Regions from separate parts of the Microbacterium sp. NPDC064942 genome, predicted to be linked through region 1. Evidence: predicted binding sites of a transcription regulator. Region 1 holds the regulator's gene; the other holds the start of a gene.
The links. The regulator HrcA, encoded in region 1, represses chaperone genes, less so after heat shock. The targets are predictions, from matches to a motif close to TTNGCACTCGNNNNNNNCGAGTGCNAA.
Positions count from the first base shown of each region.

Region 1 (8,125 bases):
CCGGCCTCGTAGAGCACCTGCAGCGGGTCCTCCTGGCTGTACGAGTTGAAGTCGCCGGCGAGGGCCACCGCATCCACGTCGCCCTGGATCTCCGCGACCCAGTCGCGCAGTGCGGTCGCCTGACGGACCCGCGACTCGTTCGAGGATCCCTGACCGTCGCCCGTGTCGGCGTCGCCGGGCCACGGACCCGCGGAGCCCTTGGACTTGAAGTGGTTGACGACGAACAGGAACGGGTCGCCTCCCGCGGCGGGCTCGAACACCTGCGCGATCGGCTCGCGCGCGTTGCCGAACGCTTCGCCGTCGGCGCTCTGGTCACCGAGGGCGCGCGCGGCGCCCACGGGGGAGACGAGGGCGGGCTGGTAGATGATCGCGTTGGTGATCACGTCCTGCTCGGATGCCGGGGGGAGATCCGCCGACGAAGGAACGAAGGCCCAGGTGTCGGCACCCGCCTCCGCGTTCAGCGCGTCGACGAGCGTGGCGGTCGCCTCATCCTTCTCCTCGCCGAGAGCGGCCGAGTTCTCGATCTCCATGAGACCGATCACGGCGGCATCCACCGAGGTGATGGCCTCGACGAGCTTGGTCTGCTGACGCTCCAGGTCGGCGGCGTCCCACGCGCCGCGCTGGGCGCATCCGTCACGGACGGTGACGCCGTCGCCGAACCGGTCGGGGTAGGCCTCGCAGCTCGCCGAGTCCGTGCCGAGGGTCGTGAAGTAGTTGAGGACGTTGAACGACGCGATCGACAGGTCCCCGCCGACGTCCTCCGGCGCGTCGGTGCGGACGTTCTCGAAGACGACCTCGTCGGCTCCCGTGCCGTCGCCGACGAGCGGCTCGGTCGGGTTCAGCTTCCACGTGCCGTTGCGGTAATCGACGATCAACGGCGCGGTGAAGGACACCCCGGCACCCACGGTGACGGGCTCGGTGAGCGAGACGTACGCCGGGGTCAGCGCGCGGTTGGCGCCCGACGTGTAGTCGATCCCGGCGCCGTCGTCGAGACGCACACCGCGCGCGGCGTTGTCGGCGGCCACCGCGGCCGCGGCGTCACTGCCCGGGCGGGCGGCGTCGGTGGGCTGTCGCAGGGGGGTGTCGCCCGCGGCCAGACCCACCTCGCCGAAGCGGTTCGTGCTGTAGGTGTCACTGACGGTGAACGCGCCTTCCGGGGCGACGAGCATCGACTCGAGCGACTCGCGCTGCGCCGCCGTCGTCGGCCAGCCGATCCTCGCGGGCGTGGGCGCCGCGGCGTCGTCGATGACGTCGGCGTCGCCCGGCTCCACGGTGATCTCGGTGAGCCCGTCGAACTCCGACACGACACCGGTGACCGTGACCGTGTCGCCGAGCGCGACCTCTCGGACGGCGCCCGGGGCGTAGACGAAGACGGCGTCCGACGCGGTGTGCGTCTCGAGATCCAGTGCACCGCCCGTACCGGGGGTCTGGATGACGTAGCCGTTGTAGCCGCCGGTGGGATAGTGCGCGGTGACCACGCCGGTCGTGGTGACGGTGCGGCCCGCGAGCGGGGAGGCATCCGTCTCGCCCTGGATCTCGGCGATCGTCGCGACCTGCGGCTCGGGGTCGGGTTCGGGCTCCGGCTCGGGGTCGACGTCCGCGCCGAGCCCGGTGGGTGTGGGGGCGCCGGCGGCGAAGTCCGCCGCGTTGTCAGCCGTGTTCGTGGCGTCCTCGTCGCGCGAGACGCTCGTCGCATTCGACGTGCCGGGAGCGGGCGCGGAGCCGGCGAAAGCCGTGGCGGTGCTGCCCCAGCCGACGAGGTCGACGACCTGCTCGAGATCGGCGATCCCGGTGCTGCCGGTCAGTGCCGCCTCGGTGGACACGAGGGCGACCTTGGCGCCGCTGCCGCTCATCGCGATCGAGCCGTCGACGTCGGCCTCGAACGCGGGAAGCGACGTGTTGCTCCCGAAGGTCTGACCGATGAGCAGGTTCTCGCCGGCGGGGAGGTCGACGTCGCCGAGCTTCGTCACCTGCCAGGTGGCGCCGGTCGCCGAGGCGTACTGCACGCTGAACCCGCTGAGGTCGACCGTCTCGTCGCCCGTGTTGGCGAGCTCGATGAAGTCGCGGTTGAAGACGGCGCCGCTGTTGCCGCCGCCGCCGTACACCTCCGAGATGACGACGGGCGCGTCGGCCGACACGGCGGCGTTCGCCGCGCTCGGCACGAGGGCGAGACCCGCGGCCGTCACGGCGGTGACGGTCAGCAGGGCGCCGGTGCGGCGGAAGGCGGACGGTGAGGCGTGCGCGGGAACGGGTGGGTTCGACACGGTGGGATCTCCCGAAGCGGCACGGGCGCGGGGCTTATCGCGCAGGAACCGACCGCCACATTGAGCATTCGGTCGGTCTCGCGGCCCCGCAAGTGTCAGATCGGTTAACTCTTTCTCATGCGGCGGGCCACTGGCGTGTCGCCGCCGTGGCGGGTTATGGTGCCCGATCGTCGGGGCTGGCGCCCGGCCCCGCGCCGGTAGACTCGGCTGGTCATGTCACCCCGCGCCCTTCAGCCCCTGCAGCCTGCGGCCACGCCGCCCGCGCAGCTCCGCAACTTCTGCATCATCGCCCACATCGACCACGGCAAGTCCACCCTGGCCGACCGCATGCTGCAGATCACCGGCGTGGTCGCCGACCGCGACATGCGCGCGCAGTACCTCGACCGGATGGACATCGAGCGCGAGCGCGGCATCACCATCAAGAGCCAGGCCGTTCGGATGCCGTGGGCCACCGCCGACGGCACGTTCGCCCTCAACATGATTGACACGCCCGGCCACGTCGACTTCACCTACGAGGTCAGCCGGTCGCTCGCGGCCTGCGAGGGCGCGATCCTCCTCGTCGACGCGGCCCAGGGCATCGAGGCGCAGACCCTCGCCAACCTCTACCTCGCCCTCGAGAACGACCTCGAGATCATCCCGGTCCTCAACAAGATCGACCTGCCCGCGGCGGACCCGGAGAAGTACTCCGCCGAGCTCGCGAACCTCATCGGCGGCGACCCGGCCGACGTGCTCAAGGTGAGCGGCAAGACCGGCATGGGGGTCGAGGCCCTCCTCGACCGCATCGTCGAGCGCATCCCCGCACCCGTCGGGGATGCCGACGCCCCCGCCCGGGCCATGATCTTCGACTCGGTCTACGACGCCTACCGTGGCGTCGTGACGTACGTGCGGATGGTCGACGGCAAGCTCGAGCCGCGCGAGCGGATCCAGATGATGTCGTCGAAGGCGGCCCACGACCTCCTCGAGATCGGGGTGTCGAGCCCCGAGCCCGTGCCCACCAAGGGTCTCGGCGTCGGCGAGGTGGGCTACCTCATCACCGGTGTGAAGGACGTCCGCCAGTCCAAGGTCGGCGACACGATCACCAACCACCGCAAGCCCGCATCCGAGGCGCTCGCGGGGTACACCGACCCGAAGCCCATGGTCTTCTCGGGCATCTACCCGATCGACGGCAGCGACTACGCCGAGCTCCGCGAGGCGCTAGACAAGCTGAAACTGTCGGATGCCTCGCTGCAGTACGAGCCGGAGACCTCGGTCGCCCTCGGGTTCGGGTTCCGCTGCGGCTTCCTCGGTCTGCTGCACCTCGAGATCATCACCGAGCGCCTCGCGCGCGAGTTCGGACTCGACCTCATCACGACCGCGCCGTCGGTGACGTACGAGGTGATGACCGACACCGGCGAGACCGTGACGGTGACGAACCCGTCCGAGTACCCCGACGGCCGCGTCGCCGAGGTCTCCGAGCCGGTCGTGAAGGTCGGCATCCTCCTGCCGAAGGACTACGTCGGCACCGTCATGGAGCTCTGCCAGTCCCGCCGCGGCACCCTGCTCGGCATGGACTACCTCAGCGAGGACCGCGTCGAGCTGCGCTACAACATGCCCCTCGGCGAGATCGTCTTCGACTTCTTCGACCACCTGAAGTCCAAGACGCAGGGCTACGCGAGCCTCGACTACGAGCCGGCCGGTTCGCAGACCGCCGACCTCGTCAAGGTCGACATCCTGCTGCAGGGTGAGAAGGTCGACGCGTTCAGCTCGATCGTCCACCGCGAGAAGGCCTACGCCTACGGGACGATGATGACCGAGCGGCTGCGCAAGCTCATCCCGCGTCAGCAGTTCGAGGTCCCCATCCAGGCCGCGATCGGCGCCCGCATCATCGCCCGCGAGAACATTCGCGCGATCCGCAAGGACGTCCTCGCGAAGTGCTACGGCGGTGACATCACCCGTAAGCGCAAGCTGCTGGAGAAGCAGAAGGAGGGCAAGAAGCGCATGAAGATGGTCGGCCGCGTCGAGGTCCCCCAGGAGGCGTTCATCGCCGCGCTCTCGGGAGACGTCGAGGGCAAGGACAAGAAGTAGGCTGGCACAATGCGCCGCGGGAGTTTCCAGGCAGGGACCGTCGACTACGCCGCCGTCGGGGCCACGCAGGCCCCCGATCTCATGGGCTATCCGCCGAAGGGCACGACCCCGGCGGAGGCGTCCTGGCGTCTCGGCAGCGGTGAGAGCCGTTTCGTCACCTCGACCGAGTCGCTCCTCGGGTGGGGAGCGCAGCGCGGGGCGGGTCTCCAGGTAACCGATGTGCGCCCGGCATCCGGTCCGATGTACTCCGGCGTCGGCTTCGACACCGACGGCAACGCCGTCCAGCCCAGCCGTCTCGACGACGAGCAGCGCTTCGACGCCGACGGCGTGCCGTTCGCGAGCGCCGGGACGACCGTGCACCTTCGGGGGCGCGTCGGCGGGATGCGGGCCGATGCCGAACTCCGGGTCATCTCGGTCGTCGACGAGCCGCGTCGGGTCGGGTTCTCGCTCGGCACCGTCGGCGGATCCGTCGTCAGCGGCGAGGAGTCCTTCCTGCTCGAATGGCGCGACGACGACGAGGTCTGGTTCACGGTCCGTGCCTTCGACAAGCCGACCGGCGTGCTCTACCGCCTCTGGCGTCCGCTGGTGAAGCGTCGGCGTCGCGCCCTGTTCCAGGGGTACCTGCAGGCGATGTCGCCGATGTACGCCACCGGCTCCTGATGGGCTCGGCCCTTCCCCTCGGCGATCCCGCTCCTCTCGACGGCGCTCTACCCGCCGACGTGCGCGTGTCGGACGACGTCGACTTCGGCGTCTACCTGCACGTCCCGTTCTGCCGCGTCCGCTGCGGCTACTGCGACTTCAACACCTACACGGCGACCGAACTGCGCGGCGCCCGACAGGACGCGTACGCCGACGAGGTCCTGCGCGAGATCGCGATCTCCCGGCGCGTGCTGGCCGAACGCGGACCGCTCCGCCCCGCGCAGACGGTGTTCTTCGGCGGCGGCACCCCGACGCTCCTGCCGCCCGGCGACCTGGCGCGCATGCTCGACGGCGTCCGGGAGGCCTTCGGCCTGGCGGACGGTGCCGAGGTGACGGTCGAGGCGAACCCCGACACGATGACGGACGCCGTGGCCGAGACCCTTGCGGCCGCCGGTGTGACACGCCTGTCGATCGGCATGCAGTCGGCTGTCCCGCACGTCCTCGCCGCCCTCGACCGCACCCACGACCCCGCGAACATCGCCACCGCGGTCGCCGCGGCACGGAGCGCGGGGCTGGCGGTCAGCCTCGACCTCATCTACGGCGCTCCGGGGGAGTCGCTGGAGGACTGGCGCACCTCGCTCGAGACGGCGACGGCCCTCGCGCCCGATCACGTCTCGGCCTACGCACTCATCGTCGAGGACGGCACGAAACTCGAGCGGCAGATCCGCCGCGGCGAGGTGCCCGCTCCCGATGACGATCTGCAGGCCGACATGTACGAGCTGGCCGACGAACTGCTCGCCGCGGCGGGATACGGATGGTACGAGGTCTCGAACTGGGCGACGAACCGCGCGCAGCGGTCGCGCCACAACCTGTCGTACTGGCGTGGCCAGGACTGGTGGGGGTACGGCCCGGGCGCCCACAGTCACATCGGCGGACTCCGGTGGTGGAACGTGAAGCACCCCGCGGCGTACGCGCAGCGCCTCGCGGCGGGACAGTCGCCGGCGGCCGGACGGGAGCGACCGGATGCCGAGGCCCGCCGCCTCGAGGACATCCTCCTGCGCTCGCGCATCGTCGACGGGGTGGCCGTGGACGAGGCGACGGTCGCCGGGCGGCGGAACGTGGCATCCCTCATCGCCGACGGGCTCGTCGACGGCGCGGCGGCGGTCCACGGCACGATCGTGCTGACCCGCCGCGGGCGGCTTCTCGCCGACGCCGTCGTGCGGGCGCTCACCGAGTGATCCGAGCAGAACGCTCCGCGCGCGGTAGAATTGGCACTCCAAGATCGAGAGTGCCAGCGGAGGAGGGATGATGGTTTCGGAACGCGGTCTTCAGGTGTTGCGCGCGATCGTCCAGGACTACGTGGACACGCGGGAACCCGTCGGCAGCAAGGCGATCGTCGACCGCCACCAGTTCGGTGTGTCCGCCGCCACGATCCGCAACGACATGGCTCTCCTCGAGGACGAGGAACTCATCATCGCGCCGCACACGTCGTCGGGCCGTGTGCCCACCGACAAGGGGTACCGGGTCTTCGTCGACCATCTCGCCGAGGTCCGTCCGCTGACCTCCGCGCAGCGCTCCGCGATCGGCGCGTTCCTGGAGGACACCGGCGACCTCGACGACCTGCTCGTCCGCACGGTCCGCACGCTCACCCGCCTCACCGGACAGGTCGCGATCGTGCAGTACCCGTCGTTCGCCCGGGCGAACGTCTCGCACGTCGAGGTCGTCCACCTCGGCGGCACCCGCATCGTCATCATCGTCGTGACCGACACCGGCCGGGTCTCGCAGCGGGTCGCGTTCCTCGCGACCGAGCCGTCCGCCGAGGAGGCCGAGCAGCTCAAGCTCGCGATGGCCGCGCTGCTGACCGGCAAGAGCGTCCGCGACGGTGCCGCGGCGATCGCCCGCATCCTCGAGGAGGAGGCTCCGGCCCCCCGCGAGGAGAACCGGCGGATCATCCTGCGCGCGATCGGCGAGGAGCTCGACGAGTTCCGCTCCGACCGCATGGTCATGGCCGGGTCCGCGACCCTCGCCCGTCGCGAAGCGGACTTCCGCGGCAGCATCTACCCGCTGCTCGAGGCGATCGAGGAGCAGGTGACGCTCCTGCGCCTCATGGGGGAGATGGTCGCGGACGACCGGGGACTGGCGACCAGCATCGGCCGCGAGAACGAGCCGTTCGGGCTCGCCGAGGCATCCGTCGTCGCGGGGGACTACGACGCCGGCGGCTCGCAGGCGCGCGTGGGCGTGCTGGGCCCGACCCGCATGGACTACCCCACCAATCTCGCGGCGGTCCGTGCCGTCGCGCACTATCTGACGCGTCTGCTCGAAGAAGACGAGAAGTCGCGCTGAACGAATCGGCCCCCGGGCCGGAGAGGTGATTGTGGCTGACCACTACGAGGTCCTGGGTGTCGCGCGCGACGCGAGCCCCGAGGAGATCAAGAAGGCGTACCGCCGACTGGCGCGACAGCTCCACCCCGATGTGAACCCGGGAGAGGATGCGGCGGAGCGCTTCAAGCTCGTGACGCACGCGTACGACGTGCTGAGCGACCCCGACCAGCGCCAGCGGTACGACCTCGGTGGCGATTCCGGGGCGTTCGGCGGCGCCGGGGCCGGGTTCGGCGGCTTCAGCGACATCTTCGAGACGTTCTTCGGCGGAGGCGGCGGGGGCACGCGTGCCGGACGCCCGCGCTCGCGTCGCGAGCGGGGCCAGGACGCCCTCGTGCGCGTCGACCTGACCCTCGGCGACGTCGTCTTCGGCGTGCACCGCGACATCGAGGTCGACACGGCGGTGCTGTGCGAGACCTGCCAGGGCTCGTGCTGCCAGCCCGGCACCCAGCCGGTGACCTGCGACATCTGCCACGGCTCGGGGCAGATCCAGCGGACCGTGCGGAGCCTGCTCGGCAACGTCGTCACGTCGCAGCCCTGCACGACCTGCCAGGGCTACGGCACGACCATCCCCTACCCGTGTTCCACGTGCCAGGGCCAGGGCCGCGTCCGCGCGCGCCGCACCGTGTCGATCGACATCCCCGCCGGCGTCGAGACGGGACTGCGCCTGCAGCTGCCCGGATCGGGCGAGGTCGGCCCCGCGGGCGGCCCCAACGGCGACCTGTACCTCGAGGTGACGGTCGCGCCGCACGACGTCTTCAGCCGTGACGGCGACGATC
Region 1 covers NZ_JBMWDR010000004.1:18,359-26,483, forward strand. The annotation lists gene ACPEH2_RS08525 (ExeM/NucH family extracellular endonuclease) at 1-2,264, opposite strand, end outside; gene lepA (translation elongation factor 4) at 2,478-4,328, shown strand; gene ACPEH2_RS08535 (DUF1990 family protein) at 4,338-4,988, shown strand; gene hemW (radical SAM family heme chaperone HemW) at 4,988-6,205, shown strand; gene hrcA (heat-inducible transcriptional repressor HrcA) at 6,276-7,310, shown strand; gene dnaJ (molecular chaperone DnaJ) at 7,342-8,125, shown strand, end outside.

Region 2 (8,125 bases), on a different contig from region 1:
CCGTCGGCTGATCCCGGCGGCTGATCCCGGCGGCTGATCCCGGCGGCGGCAACATCCGCGGAGAAATCGGCGCCACGGAGCGACTCCGGGCGGAAAGTCCGCCTTTCTCCTCGCACACCGGCGCCGGATCTCCGAAGTACGTGCCGGCCGCGCCGTGCGAACGTCCTGCCGCGCACCCCGGATATCCTGATCTGATGCCGTAGAGCGCGGCGAGGGGGAGGCGGCATGATCATCGGCATCGGCGTCGACCTCGTCGACATCCCGCGCTTCGAGGCGTCGATCGCCCGCACCCCGAAACTCATGCAGCGCCTGTTCACGCCCGCCGAGCAGACCCTCAAGCCGCACTCGCTCGCCGCCCGCTACGCGGCGAAGGAGGCGCTCATCAAGGCGCTCGGCGGCTCGGACGGCGTGCACTGGACCGACATCGAGGTGGCCTCCGAACCTTCGGGGCGCCCCGTCTTCGCGCTGTCGGGCGAGACCGCCGTCACCGTCGCCGACCGCGGCATCACGACCGTGCACCTGTCGCTCTCGCACGACGCGGGACTCGCGACGGCCTACGTCGTCGCGGAGGTGGGATCGTGACCCGGATGCCGGAGGGCGTCGCGCGGGAAGCGGTCATCGACGTCGGCGCGATCGAGCACAACGTACGACACCTCGCGCGGGTGACCGCGTCCGAGGTCATCGCCGTCGTGAAGGCCGACGGGTACGGTCACGGAGCCGTCCGCTCGGCGCGGGCGGCCCTCGCCGGCGGGGCGGCGCGCCTGGCGGTCGCCGACGTCGGCGAAGCGCTCGAGCTGCGCGCCGCGGGCATCGACGCCCCCGTGCTCGCCTGGTTGCACGCCCCGGGCGCGGATTTCGCCGAGGCCGCCGCCGCCCGCGTCGAGCTCGGCGTGTCGAGCCTCGAGCAGGTCCGCGCCGCCGCGGCGGCCGGGTCGCCGGAGCGGCCCGTCACGGTGCAGCTCAAGGTCGAGACGGGCCTCGGCCGGAACGGCATCGCCCCCGCCGACTACGGCGCGGTGTTCGCCGAGGCGGCGGCCCTCGAGGAGGCCGGTGTCATCCGGGTCCTGGGCCTGTTCAGTCACCTCTCCAACACGTCCGCCGCCGACGACCGCACGGCGCTGTCGCGCTTCACGGTCGCCCAGGCGGCGGCCGAAGCGGCGGGTCTCCGTCCGCCGTTGCGTCACATCGCGGCATCCCACGCCGCCCTCGACCTGCCCGAGGCGCGCCTGGGCTGCGTCCGTCTCGGTGTCGCGATCTACGGGCTGTCGCCGTTCGCCGACCGGTCGTCCGCCGACCTCGGGCTGCGTCCCGCGATGACGCTCCGGGCGGCGGTCGCCGCTGTGCGCCGCGTGCCCGCGGGGCAGGGGGTCTCCTACGGCTACCTGCACCGCACGGCCAGCGAGTCGACGCTCGCGCTGATCTCGATGGGCTACGCCGACGGTGTTCCGCGCGCGGCCTCGGGAGCCGGCCCCGTCTCGATCGGCGGGCGCACGTTCCCCGTCGCCGGACGCATCGCGATGGACCAGTTCGTCGTCGACGTCGGCGACGCCCCGGTCGCGGTCGGCGACGAGGCCGTGCTCTTCGGCGACCCCGCGACGGGTGTGCCCGCGGCGACCGACTGGGCCGACGCCGCCGACACCATCAACTACGAGATCGTCACGCGCATCGGCCCGCGCGTGCCGCGACGGGAGGTGCGGTCGTGACCGGGATGGAGCACTTCGAGGGGCGCCGAGAGGTCGCCTCGCCCGAGGACATGGAGCGACTCGGCCGCGAGCTGGGCGGCGCCCTGCGCGCCGGCGACCTGCTCGTCCTCACGGGTCCCCTCGGCGCCGGCAAGACGACGCTCACCCGCGGCATCGGCGCGGGTCTGGGGGTCCGCGGCCCGGTCCAGAGCCCCACATTCGTGATCGCCCGCACCCACCCGTCCGAAGTCGGCGGCCCGGCGCTCGTGCACGTCGACGCCTACCGGCTCGGTTCCCCGGCCGAGCTCGACGACCTGGGCCTCGACCCCGACCGGTCGGTCACGATCGTCGAATGGGGGCGCGGCATGGTCGACGGCCTCGTCGACACGTGGTGGGAGCTCGAGATCGAGCGCGGCTGGAGCGGTACGGGCATCGACAACGCCTGCGGCACGACCGGCCCCTACGCCGCCGAGCTCGAAGACGCCGCGCCGCGCATCGTCACCGTCACGCGACGTCCCTGACCGCGGCGGCCGCGTCGCGGCATCCGTCCTCCCGATACCCTTGATCCTGTGATCCTCGGCATCGACACGTCCCTCGGCACGGCCGTCGCCGTCACCGATGTCGACGGTGCGGTGCGCGCCGAGGTCGCCAGTGCCGACCCGCTCGGGCACGCCGAGATCATCGGCTCCCTGCTGCAGCAGGTGATGACGGATGCCGCGCACGGCCCCATCGGTGCGACCGGCGCTCCGCAGCCCGTCGCCCTGACCCACGTGGCCGCGGGCATGGGTCCCGGGCCGTTCACGGGGCTGCGGGTCGGAATCGCGGCGGCGCGCGCGTTCGCGCTGGGCCGTGGCATCCCGGTCGTCCCCGTCCGCAGCCACGACGTGGCCGCCCTCGCGGTGCTGCTCGCCGACCCGTTCGCCGAGCTGCCGCGGTTCGCGGTCGTTACCGACGTCCGCCGCCGCGAGTTCGCGTACACCGTCTACGACGGCATCGACGACGACGGACTCCCGCGGCGCGTGATCGACGCCACCCTGACCCCGCGCGACGCCGTCGACGACGCGCTCGCCGCGCACGGCGCCGAGCGCCGGGACGTGACGGCGATCCCGGGCGCGATGGTCGCGCTCGTCGCGGCGCGCGCGGTCGCGGCGGGCCGGGTCGAGTCCCTCGGCGAGCCGCTCTACCTGCGCGCACCCGACGTCACCCTCCCCGGCGCTCGCAAGAGGGTCGGCTCGTGACCCTCCGCACCGCGACCGCCGCGGACCTCGACGACATCATGCGCCTCGAGCGCGCGTCCTTCCCGACCGACGCGTGGAGCGACGCCCTCATGGCGGGCGAGCTCGCCTCCCCCCACGGGCGGTACGTCGTCGACGTCGAGGCGGGCCGCCTCGTCGGGTACGGCGGTGTGCGCGCCGTGCAGGGCGCAGCGGATGCCGACATCCAGACGATCGCCATCGCCGCCGACGCGCGGGGGCACGGCCGGGGCCGCGCGCTGCTGCGCGAACTGCTCGCGACGGCCCGGTCCCGCGGCGCGCGCGAGGTGTTCCTCGAGGTGCGCGCCGACAATCCCGGAGCCGCCGCGCTCTACCTGTCCGAAGGGTTCGCCGAGGTGGGCCGCCGGCCGCGCTACTACCAGCCCGACGACGTCGACGCGGTCGTCATGCAGCTGAATCTCGTCGCCTGGGACGCCCGTCGCACCGCGGCGCCGACCGCCGCCGAAGGATGGTGCTGAGATGACGCACGAACCCCTGGTGCTCGGTATCGAGACGAGCTGCGACGAGACCGGCATCGGCATCGTCCGGGGTCGCACCCTGCTCTCGAACACGATCGCGAGCTCGATGGACGAGCACGCCCGCTACGGCGGCGTCGTGCCCGAGGTCGCCGCGCGCGCCCACCTCGAGGCGCTGCAGCCGGCGATCGAGGCGGCGCTCGCCGAGGCGCAGGTCTCGCTCGCCGACCTCGACGCGGTCGCCGTCACGAGCGGGCCGGGTCTCGCCGGCGCCCTCATGGTCGGCGTGGGCGCCGCCAAGGCGCTCGCCGTCAGCCTCGACAAACCGCTGTACGCCGTGAACCACCTCGTGGGGCACATCGCCGCCGACATCCTCACCGGTGACGAGGTCGAGTACCCGACCGTCGCGCTGCTCGTGAGCGGCGGGCACACCTCGTTGCTCCTCGTCCGCGACCTCGTCTCCGACGTCGAGCTGCTCGGCGAGACGATGGACGACGCCGCCGGCGAGGCCTTCGACAAGATCGCCCGCATCCTCGGTCTGCCCTATCCCGGCGGCCCCGAGATCGACAAGGCCGCCGCGACGGGCGACCCGCAGGCGATCCGGTTCCCGCGCGGCATGTCGCGTGCGTCGGACATGGCCGAGCACCGCTACGACTTCTCGTTCTCAGGGCTCAAGACGGCCGTCGCGCGCTGGGTCGAGCAGCGCGAGGCGGCCGGTGAGCCCGTCTCGGTGCCCGACGTGGCGGCATCCTTCCGCGAAGCGGTCGTCGACGTCCTCGTGACGAAGGCGCTCGACGCCTGCGCGCGTCACGACGTGCCCCGCCTGCTGCTGGGCGGCGGCGTGATCGCGAACAAGCGCCTGCGCGACGTCGCGCTCGAGCGTGCGCAGGCCGCGGGGGTGGCCGTCCGCATCCCGCCCCTCTCGCTCTGCACCGACAACGGGGCGATGATCGCGGCACTGGCGTCCGAGCTCATCATGAGCGGTCGCCCCGCCTCGACCCTCGCGTTCGGCGCCGACTCGACCCTGCCCGTCACGACGATCCAGGTGGAGCCCTCGTCATGAGCGACGAGCGGATGCCGCCGCCCGCCGTACCTGCCGCGGACGAGCCCCCCGCCGCCCCCGCCGTCGAGGTGGCATCGCCCGACGTCGTCCTCGCGCCGACGGACACCGCGCTCCCCGGCGTGCACCGGGGCGGTTTCCGTCGGGAGCTCACGCAGCCGCTGCCCGTCGCGCCGCCACTCGCGGTGCACCCGGATCCCGCCGAGGCCGCCGCCCCGGACGTCCGCTGGATCCCCCCGGCGCCGGTGCTGCCGCGGAGCGCCGGCTGGTCGCTGCTGTTCGGGTCGCTCGCGCTCGTGCTGGCCTGCTTCGTCGGCTGGGGGTTCCCGGTCGGCGTGATCGGCGTCGTCCTCGCGGTCCTCGCGCTGCGACGCCCGTGGGAGAAGCGCGAGACCGCGCTCTGGGGGCTCGGCCTGAGCATCGCCTCGCTCGCCTACAGCGCCGGTTGGCTGTGGTGGGCGGCCTCGCAGGGCGCCCTGTCCGCCTGACTCAGACGCGCTCCGCGAGCACGGCGACCCGCTTCGCGTCCCGCCCCTCGCCGACCCTCGTGAGGATCAGCGTCGCTGAGGCGTCGCCGCGCAGCGCGAGCTTGCGCCGGAACTGCGCCGGGTCGACGTCGACGCCGCGCTTCTTGATCTCGACCGTGCCGACGCCCCTGTCGCGGAGAGCGGCGTTGATCGCGGGCACCTTCATCGGCAGGACGTCCCGCACCCGGAACGTCCGCACGAAGGGGTTCGTCAAGGCGGCATCCGAGGTCAGGTAGGCGATGCCCTCGGCCACCATCCCCGCCCGCAGTTCCCGGGCGACCTCGCCGATCAGGCGCGCGCGGATGACGGCGCCCTCGGGCTCGTGGAGGAAGGCGCCGAGCTCGCGGACCGGCTCGTCGGGCGCGTCGGCGGCCGCCGTCAGTTCCGCCGCGGCCCGGCCCCGCATCACGAGCGCCGAGCGTGCCACGCCGTCGCGACGCAGGGCGCCCGACCACAGCACGAGCTCGACGGTCGAACCGTCGACGCTGATCCACTGCGCCTCGACGTCGTCGGGGAGCAGGCTGCGATCGAGGCCCGGTCCGAGTTTGATGCCCACCGGCATCCGCTCTGCGAGGGCGAACGCCCAGTCGAGCGAGGGCGACCAGTCCTCGGGCCGGGTGCGGCTGGTCTCGCTGTGCCCCGCGGTCCGACGGGCGGGGTCGAGCCAGACCGCGTCCCAGCCGTCCAGGTCGGTCTCCTCGGCGAGGCCCTGCCGCACGGTGACCGCATCGCCGAACGGCGCGAGGTTGTAGGCGGCGAGGGCGGCCGTCGTCTCGTCGGCGTCGACCGCGAGCACGTCGAGGCCGATGCCCGCGAGTCCCAGGGCGTCGCCGCCGATGCCGCATCCGAGGTCGGCGACGCGGGTGATCCCCGCGGCCCGGAACCGTCCGGCGTGCCGGGCGGCGACCTCGAGGCGGGTCGCCTGCTCGAGTCCCGCGCGGGTGAACAGCATGCGCTCGGCGAACGGACCGAACTTGCCCTCTGCACGCACCCGCAGGTGCGCCTGACCGACGACGGCCGACACGAGATCGGGGGAGTGGCCGGCGGCACGCAGCCGCGAGACGGCCGCCGCGACCTCGGCGGTGGATGCCAGGGGTCCGACCTCGTCGATCATCCGCAGCCCCTGGGGGGTCAGGAGGGCGGTGAGCTCGGCCTTGTCCATCCGGCCAGCCTAGGTCTCCGCGGTCGGATGGTGCGTCGCCGCATCCGTCATCGTGTTGGCACTCGCGTTGCATGAGTGCCAACCGCGCTCTAGACTCTTGTTAGCACTCTCGGTAAGCGAGTGCTGATGAGTCTTGTAGCAGGACCCCACCAGCAAGAAAGAGGTAGACCGTGTCGGTTTCCATCAAGCCGCTCGAAGACCGCATCGTCATCAAGCAGGTCGAGGCCGAGCAGACCACCGCAAGTGGCCTGGTCATCCCTGACACCGCCAAGGAGAAGCCCCAGGAGGGCGAGGTCGTGGCCGTGGGCCCCGGCCGCATCGACGACAACGGCAACCGCGTTCCGCTCGACGTCGCCGTCGGCGACCGCGTCCTGTACAGCAAGTACGGCGGCACCGAGGTCAAGTTCGGCGCCGACGAGTTCCTCGTCCTGTCGGCTCGCGACGTCCTGGCGGTCGTCGTCCGCTGACACGCAGCGACTGCAGCGCAGGGCCCGGATGCTTCGGCATCCGGGCCCTGTTCCGTTGATGGCAGGATCCGGGCGATCGACGGCAGTGCGGATGACGCGCCCGCTGTCATGACCGTCGTAGGCTTGTGCTCATGACACCCGAGCAGGCCGCGCGCGAGAAGTCCCTCGGGGGCGTCTTCGTCTTCTCGGCCTACGTCCTGTGGGGCTTCCTGCCGCTCTACTTCGTCAGCCTCGCCCCGACGACCCCGTGGGAGGTCGTCGGCTGGCGCATCCTGCTGAGCCTCGTCTTCTGCATCGCGCTGCTCGCGATCACCCGCGGCTGGGGGCGGATGCGGGTCATCCTGCGCGATCGTCGCCTCATGCTTTGGACGCTCCTGGCGGGCCTGCTCATCTACGTCAACTGGCAGGTCTTCCTCATCGGGACCCTGACCGGTCACGTCGTAGAGACGAGCCTCGGGTACTTCATCAACCCGATCGCGACCGTGCTCCTCGGCGTCATCGTGCTGAAGGAACGCCTGCGCACTGCGCAGTGGGTCGCGGTCGGCATCGCGGGCGTCGCGGTGGTCGTGATCATCGTCGCGGTCGGCCGCGTGCCCTGGATCGCGCTCGCCCTCGCGGCGAGCTTCGCGACGTACGGTCTCGTCAAAAAGAAGATCGGACCGTCGGTGGATGCCGTGAGCGGCCTCACCCTCGAGTCCTTCTGGCTCGTGCCGATCGCCGTCCTCCAGCTCGTCCTCGTCGGCGTCACCTCCGGACTGACGATGGGCCGCGAAGGGACCGGGCACACCGTCCTGCTCCTGCTGGCGGGGGCCGTCACCGCCGTTCCGCTCCTCTTCTTCTCCGCCGGCGCCCGCCGCACCACGCTGACCGTGGTCGGCATCCTGCAGTTCATCGCGCCGATCATGCAGTTCCTCACCGGGGTGCTCATCCTCGGCGAGCCGATGCCCTTCGAGCGCTGGATCGGATTCGGCCTCGTCTGGGTCGCCGTCGCGGTCTTCACGGTGGACTCGCTTCTGTCGTCCCGGCGCAACCGGACCCGCGCCGAAGCGCTGGTGCCCGACCCCGTCTGACCGCGCTTTCCGAGACCGTTATGGGAGCGTGCCCACCTCGTTACACATCGTTAACGAACGGCAACATTGGGGAGACGAGCGCGCCACTAGGTTGAACACACCGGGCTGGTCCCGAACTGACCCGTGTCACCACAGCAAGGAGCACAATGAGCGTTCTCTCCCGTTCGCGTTCCGCAAAGGTCATGGGCGCCATCGCCCTGGTCGGCGCGAGCGCATTGGTCCTGGCCGGTTGCGCCGGATCCTCGACCCCCACAGCGTCCGGCGGCGCGTCCAACGAGCCGGCCGGTTTCAAGTTCCCGGTCAACTGCGACGAGGCCGAACCGGCCTCGTACACCCCGGAGTACACCTCCACGTCGGAGGGCCCCGCCACCGACCTCGAGTTCACCATCGGCACCGCGTTGCCTGTCACCGGAAACCTCGCCTTCCTC
Region 2 covers NZ_JBMWDR010000006.1:7,854-15,978, reverse strand. The annotation lists gene ACPEH2_RS10820 (holo-ACP synthase) at 226-582, shown strand; gene alr (alanine racemase) at 588-1,703, shown strand; gene tsaE (tRNA (adenosine(37)-N6)-threonylcarbamoyltransferase complex ATPase subunit type 1 TsaE) at 1,700-2,203, shown strand; gene tsaB (tRNA (adenosine(37)-N6)-threonylcarbamoyltransferase complex dimerization subunit type 1 TsaB) at 2,252-2,920, shown strand; gene rimI (ribosomal protein S18-alanine N-acetyltransferase) at 2,917-3,414, shown strand; gene tsaD (tRNA (adenosine(37)-N6)-threonylcarbamoyltransferase complex transferase subunit TsaD) at 3,416-4,474, shown strand; gene ACPEH2_RS10790 (hypothetical protein) at 4,471-4,959, shown strand; gene ACPEH2_RS10785 (THUMP-like domain-containing protein) at 4,961-6,160, opposite strand; gene groES (co-chaperone GroES) at 6,331-6,627, shown strand; gene rarD (EamA family transporter RarD) at 6,759-7,697, shown strand; gene ACPEH2_RS10770 (ABC transporter substrate-binding protein) at 7,844-8,125, shown strand, end outside.
Region 2: the regulator HrcA is predicted to act here: its motif matches at 6,216-6,242, upstream of groES (co-chaperone GroES).